One region of the Pontibacillus salicampi genome, then DNA from elsewhere that is predicted to be linked to it. Evidence: predicted binding sites of a transcription regulator. Region 1 holds the regulator's gene; the other holds the start of a gene.
The links. The regulator NrdR, encoded in region 1, represses ribonucleotide reductase genes. The targets are predictions, from matches to a motif close to AACACNATATATNGTGTT.
Positions count from the first base shown of each region.

Region 1 (6,144 bases):
TTATGGATAGGGTTGAAGAGTGGCTATTTACTGTCTTATTGGAGGTGGGTAAATCAGCTATCCTTCCTGCCGGGTATCCTACTTATATTATTAGGCGTTATGAAAATGACGTAAAGGGGGGCATATATTATGACAGTGGTTGTTGGTTTAACGGGGAGTATTGCAAGTGGCAAAAGTACAGTATCCCTTATGTTTGATGACTATAACATCCCTGTAATTGATGCAGATAAGTTATCCCGTGAGGTTGTGGAGCCTGGAGAAAAGGCGTATGAGGAAATTGTCTATACGTTCGGTTCCTCTGTTTTACGGGAGGACCAGACGATTGATCGAAAAGCTTTAGGGAATATAGTGTTTCAAGATGAAGAGAAGAGAAAACAATTGAATAGTATTGTCCATCCAGCTGTAAGGGAGCGAATGCTGACCAAACGGGATGATTACATTGCGAAAGAAGTACGTGCGGTTGTACTGGACATTCCTCTTCTATTTGAAAGTAATTTAATGGATTATGTAGATAAAGTGCTAGTGGTATATGTAGATGAGGGTACGCAGCTTAGTCGTCTTATGGAAAGAGATGGGAGTTCCGAAGAGGAGGCAATGAGCAGAATCAATTCTCAAATCCCAGTAGCGGAAAAGGCAAAGAAAGCAGATGAAGTTATAGATAACTCTGGGTCTAAACAGTCATCGTATGACCAGCTAGATCATATACTTAGAAAGTGGGGCATAGTGGCATAGCCTCCTTGCTACCTTTAAGTGCCGAGTTCTTGATGATAAGACTCGGCACTTTTTATATGGTTTCTCGTGGATTTTTTTACATTATGTCACTCACCAGTATCGAAATGTGTTATACTAATTGTACATAAATAAATGTAGTATATCACATAAGTGGAGAGGGGTAGTTTTTATGAAGCCACGTGTAGCAATTAATGGATTTGGACGAATTGGAAGGATGGCATTTCGTCTTGCGGTACAGGATGATTCTATAGATTTAATAGCAGTTAATGCGAGTTATCCGCCAGAGACGTTAGCTCACCTTATTAAATATGATTCTGTACATGGTCGTTTTGAAGGAGAAGTGAAAGCGCTTCAGGATGGTATCGAGGTTAATGGGAAGAAAATTCTCCTTACTGCTCAGCGTGATCCTAAAAAGCTTCCATGGACAGAGCACGAGATTGATATTGTTATTGAAGCTACAGGGAAATTTAAAACTAATGAAACAGCCGGGGCACATATCGAGGCAGGAGCGAAAAAAGTTGTCATCACAGCTCCAGGCAAAGGTGTTGATGCAACCATTGTTATGGGTGTAAATGACAACGTTTACAATCCGGAAGAGCATCATGTAATTTCTAATGCTTCCTGTACAACAAACTGTCTAGCTCCTGTCGTAAAGATTTTAGATGAGCAATTTGGTATTGAAAACGGGTTAATGACTACCGTTCATGCTTTTACTAACGATCAGCAAAACTTAGATAATCCACATAAAGACTTACGCCGTGCTAGAGGTTGTACACAATCTATTATACCCACATCCACTGGAGCTGCGAAGGCGCTCGGTCAAGTGCTGCCTCACTTAGATGGGAAAATGCATGGGATGGCTCTACGCGTACCTACCCCTAATGTGTCTCTTGTAGATTTAGTAGTGGATGTAAAGCAGGATGTTACTGCAGAGCAGGTAAACAATGCTTTTCAAACCGCATCAAAAACTAGCTTAGATGGCATATTGGATTATTCAGAGGAGCCATTAGTATCAATTGATTACACCACTTCCGAGTTTTCTTCCATTATTGACGGGCTATCCACAATTGTTATAGAGGATCGTAAAGTGAAAGTGCTTGCTTGGTATGATAATGAGTGGGGATATTCAAAGCGTGTGGTCGATTTAGTTAAATTTGTGGGCAGCCATCTGAAAAAAAAGGAAGAAGCTAGTGTTTCCTGAGAACATTCATGCAAGGAAAAATAAGGTTTATTTGGTAAAATTAAGGCAGAGATTTCGAAAATCTTTGCCTTTTTGTATTGCAAAAAGGAAGGAAACCATATATACTAACTTTTGAACTTCTGAATTATAGTTGAATGGCTGCTTAAAGGGTTAGGACCTCATCGGACTAACTTTCCCCCGTGGTAGTACATTTGTAAGTCATTTAAGAAGTAAACTTATAGCTTGTAAAAGGGGGATTCCCAATGGATACAATGGGTAGACACGTAATTGCAGAACTTTGGGATTGTAACATTAGCAAATTGAATGATATGAATTTAATTGAACAGATTTTTGTCGATGCTGCATTGAAATCAGGTGCAGAAGTTCGTGAGGTAGCCTTTCATAAATTTGCTCCACATGGAGTAAGCGGGGTTGTCATTATTTCTGAATCACATTTAACAATACACAGCTTTCCTGAGCATGGATATGCCAGTATTGACGTGTATACTTGTGGTGATCGAATTGATCCCAATGTGGCAGCACAACATATAGCAGATGCACTAGAATCTAAAACAAAAGAAACAGTTGAAGTTCCGCGAGGAATGGGACCTGTAGAAGTTAAAAAATATAACGTTTTATAATAAAAAAGAGGTGTACAGGAGTACATCTCTTTTCTTTTGCCACCCCTATTATCTCTTCTGTTTACATGGGAAATACCTTCAACTAGTATTTCAACGTTTGAAAAAGTTGAATAAAATCCACTATAACGACCTTCTGTCTCTTTTAGTTCACATTCATTCTTCATTATTTCACTGGAATGTATGTATTTAACCTTTTTTATTTTTTGATATAATAGATAAGAGGTGTACACGTATGAAACTAAAACAATGGATAGCTACATATTTCACCAATCATTCTGAATCACAGGAAGACCATGGTCATGATGCTTTAAAGACGCATTATTTTAAAACGACAAAAGATAAAGCGATGAAAGTATTGAAGGAGTACTATGAGCGTTCCAATTCCTACCATACGGTTTCTGTTTCAGAAGAGCATGGGGAAATAAGTGTTCAAATTAAGCAAGGTAAGAAAGCCTTTATGGTTGTAAGTGTTATCATGGTAAGACCTTACCACACCGCTATAGATTTTTCTGTTACTACAGAATCGGCATTACCAATTGACTTTGGATACAGCCATAAGGTAATAGAAAATCAATATAAATGGCTAAAACAAGATCTTCCTTTTATAGAAACATCAATGGCGCATAAAATATAGAAGCTGGAATACTGATTTGGAGTTGATATGTAGTGAAGTGCCCCAATTGTGGCTACAAAAGTACAAGAGTATTGGATTCGAGACCTGTGGAAGAAGGGAAATCCATACGTCGGAGAAGAGAATGTGACCAGTGCAATTTTCGATTTACCACTTTTGAGCGCATAGAGGAAGTTCCACTCATAATTGTGAAAAAGGAAGGCACTCGAGAAGAGTTTAGCCGAGAGAAATTGATGCGAGGCTTAATTCGAGCGTGCGAGAAAAGACCGGTGGCAGTGGAAGAACTAGAGAATATTGCTGGAAATGTGGAACGGGAATTGCGCAATCGTGGTGTTTCAGAGGTGCAAAGTAAAGAAATTGGGGAAATGGTAATGGATCGCCTGTCTGGAATAGATGAAGTAGCCTATGTACGGTTTGCATCTGTTTATCGGCAGTTTAAAGATATTAATGTTTTTTTAGATGAATTAAAGGATTTAATTAAGCACGACTCAGAGGGGTAATTGCTATGAGAGGGCCGAAAGCGGGCTCTTTTCTTATTTATAGTCATCCCTCTACTATACTTATGCAGAAGAAAGTCAGCAGAGAAGGGAGAGTAAACTACTGTGCATAACACAAATATCGGAAAATTGTTGCCTGTAGATGGATTTAAAGTTCAAATACCATTAAATATCACGGTGAACATGTCCACCTCCCTGACTCATTTATATCAACCACTCATAGGGATGTCTGCCATTTCCTTTTATCAGACATTGTTAACAGAATATGAATTGCAACAGAGAGAGAGTCATCCAAGAACGCATCATTTATTAATGAGTTATTTACATTTACCTCTAGATCAGTTATATGAGGCAAGGAAGCGATTAGAGGCTATCGGGTTGTTGAGGACATTTCTTCATCAAACAGAAGAGGAGACTACTTATACGTATGTTCTCCAAAAGCCCTTTACTCCAAGTGAATTCTTTGAAGATGATATGCTTTCTTTGTTACTGTATCATCATATCGGTGAAGAGAAATATTATCGTTTAAGAGATGCGTTTTATGTGAAAGTGATAGTGGAAGATTCTTCTACGGAAGTTACTTCTACATTTGAAGAAGTATTCTCTTTAGGAGAATACCAGCAGGATATGCCCCAGGCGCAAGAAGAAGGCCAATCTTCCAGAATAGTTACATCGAAGAGTATGGGTGCAAATTTACAAAAATCAATGATTGATTTTAATATGCTTCAACAGAATTTGCAACAAAGGATGCTTCCCGTTCATACTATATTTACCGAGCATAATAAAAAGATTATGAATCAGTTGACATTATTATATCAGTTAGCAACATTTGAGTTAGAGAAAGCTATTCAATGGTCCTTGACTGATGAAAATGAGCTGGATGTGACAGAATTAAAAGAAGCTTGTCACGACTTATATCAATCTAAGCAACAGCAAGGTAGTGTACAGCTGACAGAGCGACGGGATAGGGTTTCAGCAGTTAACGGCGACTCCGCTAAAGAAAAAAACACTGATGATGATAAAGGAGAGGCACTAATTAAAAGATTAGAGCACATTTCTCCTCGACAGTTGCTGGTAGATTTATCAGATGGTGGTGAACCCACTCAGAAGGAATTAAAGACCATTCGAGATATTATGACACAGCAAGGATTATCAGCGGGTGTTATGAATGTGTTGATTTATTATGTCCTATTGAAAACGGATATGAAGCTTTCCAAGCCCTATATGGAAACCATTGCTGGTCATTGGGCAAGATTACAAGTGAAAACGGTACGTGAAGCCATGCAGGTAGCTAAATCCGAGAATCAAAAATATCAGCAATTAGCTAACAAACGGAAGAGCGGAAACCGAAAACATAATAAAGAAGTACTTCCAGATTGGTTTAAAGACCATCAAAAAGAACAAAATTCAAAACAAGTGCAGCAAGCAGAGAAACAGCAAGAAAATGAAAGATCCTCGGAAGATATTGAGAGGGAAAAACAGGAATTGGCTGAAGCGTTAAAGAACATGGATGATTAATGGAAGTAGCGAATAAATTGATTTAAGGATGAGTGACATGGAACCGATCCAAACAGCTTTGAAAAAATGGATGAGAGAAAGTAAGAATTTTCAACAGCATTACGACAGTATGCGTCAGGCTATACTGCGTGATAAAGATGTTCAGCAAATTCTTGAACAAAATCCTCATCTGACCGAACAAGATATAGAACGTCATTTAATTAAGTTCTATGAATATGAATCTCAGTCCAAACGCTGTGAGAATTGTCCTTCTCTAAATGAGTGTAAAAATCTGGTGCCAGGTTATTCTCCAAGTCTACATGTAGAAGGCCAATCTGTGCGTTTAACGTATGAAATGTGTCCAAATAAAAGACAGCATCAAGAACAATCAGAGAAGCGTTCCTTTATTAGCAGCCTTCATATGCCAAAGGACATTCTGGAAGCCAAGTTTAAAGACTTAGATCCGGATGACCGCTACGAGGCTATCCGGCAGGCAATGAATTACACGGAAAACTATGACTCCGAAAACGGACAAAAAGGGCTCTACTTTTACGGTCGTTTTGGAGTGGGGAAAACTCATCTTCTAGGTGCCATCGCTAATAAGCTTGCCAACAAGCGTATACCATCGTACCTCATTTATATGCCAGAGTTTGTAAGAGAGATGAAATCTTCCTTGGGTGATAATACACTTAATGAAAAAATTGAAAAGTTTAAGACCACTCCTGTCCTGATGATAGATGATATTGGTGCTGAATCCATGTCTTCCTGGTTCCGCGATGAGGTGTTAGGCTCCATCTTACAATACCGAATGATGGAACGATTGCCTGTTTTCTTTACATCTAATTATTCCTTAAAGGACCTCGAGAAACACCTAATGACTAATACACGTGGTGAAGTGGAAGAATTGAAAGCGGGGAGAATAATAGAACGAATTAAAGCAGTAAGTAAGCCTGTCGAGGTTATAGG
Region 1 is NZ_JBHLTP010000003.1:114,247-120,390, forward strand. It holds gene ytaF (sporulation membrane protein YtaF) at 1-114, shown strand, start outside; gene coaE (dephospho-CoA kinase) at 130-732, shown strand; gene ACFFGV_RS02005 (glyceraldehyde-3-phosphate dehydrogenase) at 902-1,933, shown strand; gene speD (adenosylmethionine decarboxylase) at 2,176-2,553, shown strand; gene ACFFGV_RS02015 (cytosolic protein) at 2,786-3,187, shown strand; gene nrdR (transcriptional regulator NrdR) at 3,220-3,684, shown strand; gene ACFFGV_RS02025 (replication initiation and membrane attachment family protein) at 3,787-5,199, shown strand; gene dnaI (primosomal protein DnaI) at 5,237-6,144, shown strand, end outside.

Region 2 (6,144 bases), 270 kb from region 1:
GATGGTTTGGAAGTATCGAATTTCAATGTTTTGCGAACACCAATAACAAATGTATTTTTCGCATTGGCATATTGTCGAAGCTCATTGTCACCAGGAATACCACGTACCTGGTTGTGTGAGGTTGTTTCTCTAATTTCTATGCCTTCATCCTTAAATTTCTGATACAGCTCCTGAGCCAGCGGATACTCCATAGCGCGCGGCTCTATATAAACCAATTTCGGTGTAAATGGCTTCATGCAACATCACTCCTTTTAGGAGTAGTATGGGCAATCACTTCAGCTTTTCCTCTGGTAATGTCTGCATATGGTACTTAGAGGTAAAGGGCTTATGCACAAAAAAGCCTAGAGAAACCCCTTGGCATCTCTAGACTTCCATTCATTATAATCCACACTTCAACTGAGCACCACAGTTGGTACACGTATTACATCCTCCAGCATCTTGAATCTTCCCTTCTCGACAAACTGGACACGTGTTTCCTACCTCTGACCCAATGGTTACATCGGTTTTATCTAACTCATGGACTGTATCCATTAGAACAACACGAGGCTCTTCCTTCTCAAACAGCTCCTGCTGTTCTTCTAGTTGATTATCCTCTGCCTTTAACGTTAATACCTGTGCATCGCGACTTCCGTCCACATAAACGGTTCCGCCTTTTGCACCTCCCCTGTATAGACGCTGGTACACCTGCTCAACCTGCTCAACGGTGTAGCCTTTTGGAGCATTTACAGTCTTCGAAATAGAGCTGTCGACCCAGCGTTGAATAACGCATTGCGTATCAGCATGTGCTTCCGGAGAGAGCGTCATAGCTGTTACAAACCATTCAGGTAAATCTTCCGGATCCTGTTCAGGATGCTTGTCTAGATACTCTTGCACGATATCCGCTTTTACTTCAATGAATTTCCCTAGTCTCCCGCTTCTGAAATAAGAGAAGGAGAAGTATGGCTCGAGACCAGTGGATACGCCAACCATTGTTCCAGTAGATCCAGTTGGAGCTACTGTTAATAGGTGAGAGTTGCGTATTCCGTGATCGAGTATTCCTTGACGGATATCTGCTGGCATCCCTTCCATGTAACCTGTATCAATAAAGTTCTGACGAAGTGTGCGTGTTTCTTCCTCTGTTTCCCCTACTAAGAACGGGAAGCTGCCTTTTTCTTTAGCAAGTTCAATGGAAGCACGATAAGCAGTAGTTGCTATTGTTTCAAAAATCTCGTCAACTAACCGATTCCCTTCTTCAGACCCATAAGGTGTTTCTGTATATATCAATAGGTCGTGCAAGCCCATTACACCAAGACCCACGCGACGTTCTCCCAATGCTTGCTTTTTGTTTTCCTCCAGGAAGTATGGAGTTGCATCGATAACATTATCCTGCATACGAACGCCTGTTTTCACAGTTGCCTTAAGTTTTTCGTAGTCTACTTCCTTTGCCTCTTTATCCGCAAAGGAGGCAAGGTTTACCGCCGCCAGGTTACATACAGAGAATGGTGCTAATGGCTGTTCCCCACAAGGGTTTGTTGCTACAACCTTCTGTCCATAGCTTGTAGCATTCGTTTTCTCGTTAGCATTGTCAATAAAGAAAATGCCTGGCTCTGCAGAATAGGTTGCACAAATGTTAATTAAATCCCAAAGGGCACTCGCTTTCATCTTACGGTGTGTTTTCACGTTGTAGCCCATTGCTTTCCATTCACGAACATCCCCAACCTCATGCCACTTTTCGTTATATACCTGCATGTCTTCTGGAGAATAATTCTCTACATCTGGGAATCGAAGTTCATGGAAACTACCGTTCTCAACTGCTTCCATAAAATCATTCGTTAAACAAACAGAAATGTTGGCTCCTGTAAGGAATTCTGAATTGTGAACAGAATAGCTTCCGCCTTCCCGAAGCTTTTCCTCCGCTTCAGCGATTGCTTTATTCGTAAATCCACCTTGTCCTTCAATGGTTTTGTAGTTGACTATTCCTTGATATAAATCCCGTTCTGTTTCGGTAAGAGGTGTGAATTTCAATTTCGCCTCTGCCTTACGCTTAATTTCTTCATCCTCTGTTGTCTGTATCAGGAAACGAAGAATGCGTGGATTTTGCATTTTAGAAATAATAAATTCAATAATATCTGGGTGCCAATCTGCCAGCATAATCATTTGGGCTCCTCGTCTGGAGCCTCCCTGTTCTACAAGGTGAGTTAACTTTGCAATGTCATCCAACCACGATACAGAACCAGATGATTTGCCGTTTACACCTCTTGCCAGCGCATTACGGGGACGAAGTGTTGAACCGTTTGTTCCTACTCCCCCTCCTCGGGACATGATTTCCATTACCTGCTTGCGGTGATCGGAAATACCTTCTCTGGAATCTTGAACGAATGGCATTACATAGCAATTAAAATACGTAACATCTGTGTTAGCACCAGCACCATAGAGAACACGTCCGGCTGGGATAAAGTTCAGCTGAGATAGCTCCTCATAGAAATGCTGAAACCATTGCTGCTTTTTCTCTTCATCCGTTTCCACTTCAGCTAGCCCCGTTGCATTACGAAGAGCGATTTGCTCATAGAACACCTCTAATGGCTTATCAATTATATCTAAGGAGCGATTAATGATGCCTGTTTCCACTTCTTCCGGATTATCGAGTACGTTTACAAACTCAGGTTCTATCTTGACTGTAGCTCGGGAAGCTTCCCAATCTACTGTTTGAATATATCCAAGACCTCTGGCTGGGAACTTAGGATCTTCTTTTATGGTAAGAACGACGAAATCACCACTAGAAAGTGTTACTTTTTCGGTATCTTTAAATGCATATCGATCTAGCATTACTAAGCGTGATACCCCAGAATGGGTAATCTTCATATCTTCTGTAACGGGGTGAACTTGAGGGAACATCCCAATATCTTTGTTTAGTCGGTCCATATCTAACTGTTTCATGGTTTCATCCACGGCTTGCATCGACTCATCTCTCCTCTACCGTATATAGTCCGTTGAGTTTATGTATCTGTGTTGTAATGGATAGTATGAATGCTCAACTTTTACTATATATAACTTATCATAGAGACTAGCTTCTTTTCAATATATTGTGTTCGACATATTTATTTTACACTATATATTGTGTTTTTGAACAAAGGTGTCGCTATTTGTCAATTAAGAAAATCGGCGAAAATCAATGAAAATGGGAGAGAATTTGATGCTGGGTGTTCAAATTGGAATACATTACACTTTTTTTATATTTGCATGTTCAGCCAGAATGTTCCTTCTGATAATAGCGAAGACATTCTTCTTTCAGCAGATTTAAAAAATCTAAGTCATACGTTATAATGAAGAATGGTACAAGCATCATCCACGGGATGAAAAAAACTTTGAAAGTTGTTACACACAACACTATAATTAAGAAAGATGATAGAGAGATAGGGGGAAAAACAATGTGGTTTCTGTTAATTGCAGCTGCATTAATTATCGGCTATGCCGTAATCAGATATGTAAATCAGCGACGCTATCTTACTACGCTTACATCCGAACAATTTCGTGAAGGGTATCGGAAGGCTCAGCTTATAGATGTACGAGAGCCTAATGAATTTAAAGGTGGACACATCCTAGGCGCTCGTAATATTCCGGTTACGCAATTAAAGCAACGCTTACAAGAAGTTCGGAAAGACAAGCCTGTATATTTATATTGTCAGAACCAGGCTCGTTCTGCACGTGCAGCAAACATTTTGCGTAAAAATGGCTATCAGGATCTAAATCAGCTTCAGGGTGGCTTTAAAAAATGGGATGGCAAAATTAAATCAAGCTAAAAAAAACTCCTGACCACTCTTTGGTCAGGAGTCTTTGCTTTAGGTCATCCTATTTCTTACCATGACGGAGCACTGGCTTTCTTGCTGCTGTCGTTTCATCCATACGACTAACAACCGTCGTATGAGGGGCTTCCTGAACCATCTCCGGATTTTCTTCCGCTTCCTTTGCTATACTTCTCATCGCATCTATAAATTCATCTAGCGTTTCTTTCGCTTCCGTTTCGGTAGGCTCTACCATTAGGGCTTCTTCGACATTAATAGGGAAATAGATTGTTGGCGGATGATACCCGAAATCCAGCAAGCGTTTCGCCATATCCAGTGTCCTTACCCCTAATTTCTTCTGTTTCTTACCAGATAGTACAAATTCATGCTTACAATGCTGCGTAAATGGCAAGTCAAAATGCTTCTCTAGCTCCCTCATCATATAATTAGCATTGAGTACAGCATATTCACTTACTTGTCTTAACCCTTCAGGGCCCATCGTCCGGATATACGTATATGCACGGACATTTATACCAAAATTACCGAAATACGGCTTGACCCTTCCAATTGAATCAGGACGATCCTCTTCAAACACATACACGTTCTCTTCTTTTTTCAATATTGGCTTTGGCAGGAACGGCTCTAATTCTTCAGTTACTCCAACAGGTCCAGATCCAGGTCCGCCTCCACCGTGAGGACCGGTAAACGTTTTATGCAAGTTCAAATGTACAACGTCAAATCCCATGTCTCCCGGTCTGGCATAGCCAAGTATGGCGTTTAAATTAGCCCCATCATAGTACAGTTTTCCACCAGCTTCATGAACAATGGTTGCCATTTCCTGAATATGCTCTTCAAATAAACCAAGTGTGTTTGGATTAGTAAGCATCAAGGCTGCTGTGTGCTCATCCACTACTCGTCTTAAGTCCTCCAAATCTACTAACCCTCGTTCATTGGATTTTACAGTAATGGCTTCAAACCCGGCGACAGTAGCGGATGCAGGGTTTGTACCATGAGCAGAATCAGGAACAATTACTTTGGTACGGTGGTAATCGCCATTTTTCTCATGCAAGGCCCGAATCATCATTAAACCCGTCCATTCTCCATGGGCTCCTGCTGCTGGCTGGAGTGTTACCGTATGCATTCCTGTTATAATTTCTAATGAGGACTGTAGGTCATACATTAACTCTAGAGCACCTTGTACCGTTTCCGGCTGCTGTAATGGATGAATGTGACTAAATCCAGGCATCCTGGCAACATCTTCATTTATCTTTGGATTGTATTTCATTGTACACGAGCCAAGTGGATAAAAGCCGGAATCGACTCCATGATTTCGCTTAGATAGTGCAGTATAGTGACGCATTATTTGTAATTCACTTACCTCAGGAAGATCTGCATCTTCCGTTCTTACATAAGCATCCTCTATCTCTATATCCACTTCTGGAACATCTAGCTCAGGTAAGCTATATCCAACGCGGCCTGGTTGACTTCTTTCAAAGATAACTGGAAAATCCTCATTAAACATGAACATCCCTCAATTCTGTAACAAAGCTATCTATTTCTTGTTTGCTTCGTAATTCCGTAATAGCTACCAGCATACAGCCTTCCAATTGACTAGAAACAAGTCCTAAATCAAAGCCTCCGATAAAGCCTTTTTGCTGGAGGATGCGGTTAATATGGGTAACAGAATGCTTGCAATCCACTACTATTTCATTAAAGAACGGTCCAGTAAATCTCATCTCAAAGCCAGCTGCTTGCAATGTTTTATATGCATAGCGAGCTTTCTGCATATTCTGATAGGCCATTTCCTTTAAGCCTTGTTTACCAAGTGCTGTTAGAGCCACTGACGTAGCAAGTGCATTTAACGCTTGATTAGAACATATATTAGATGTAGCTTTATCTCGACGAATGTGCTGCTCTCTTGCTTGTAAGGTTAGTACAAACCCTCTTCTGCCTTCCTCATCCTTAGTTTGGCCTACGAGACGGCCAGGTACTTTTCTCATCAATTTACCTGTAGTAGCAAAATACCCGCAATGTGGTCCACCGAATTGTCCAGGGATGCCAAACACCTGGGTGTCCCCTACGACGATATCAGCACCGAAATCTCCTGGTGGTGCAAGATACCCAAGTGACAATGGATTACTAGATACGATAAACATTGTTTTATTCTGGTTGTGAAGCAGGGTCTGTACTTCTTTTAACGGTTCGATTTGTCCGTAGAAATTTGGATACGAGATAACCACACTAGCTGTATCCTCCAGCTCTTGTTCTAATGCAGCTAAATCTGTGAGCCCGTCCTTTTCATCAATTTCAATGACTTGGAGTCCTTGCCCTTTAGCATACGTATGAATAACCTCGATGGACTGTGGATGGGTTGTCTTGGAAA
Region 2 is NZ_JBHLTP010000003.1:388,901-395,044, reverse strand. It holds gene splB (spore photoproduct lyase) at 1-236, opposite strand, end outside; gene ACFFGV_RS03430 (vitamin B12-dependent ribonucleotide reductase) at 379-2,937, opposite strand; gene ACFFGV_RS03425 (rhodanese-like domain-containing protein) at 3,408-3,779, shown strand; gene gcvPB (aminomethyl-transferring glycine dehydrogenase subunit GcvPB) at 3,829-5,283, opposite strand; gene gcvPA (aminomethyl-transferring glycine dehydrogenase subunit GcvPA) at 5,276-6,144, opposite strand, start outside.
Region 2: the regulator NrdR is predicted to act here: its motif matches at 3,084-3,101, upstream of ACFFGV_RS03430 (vitamin B12-dependent ribonucleotide reductase).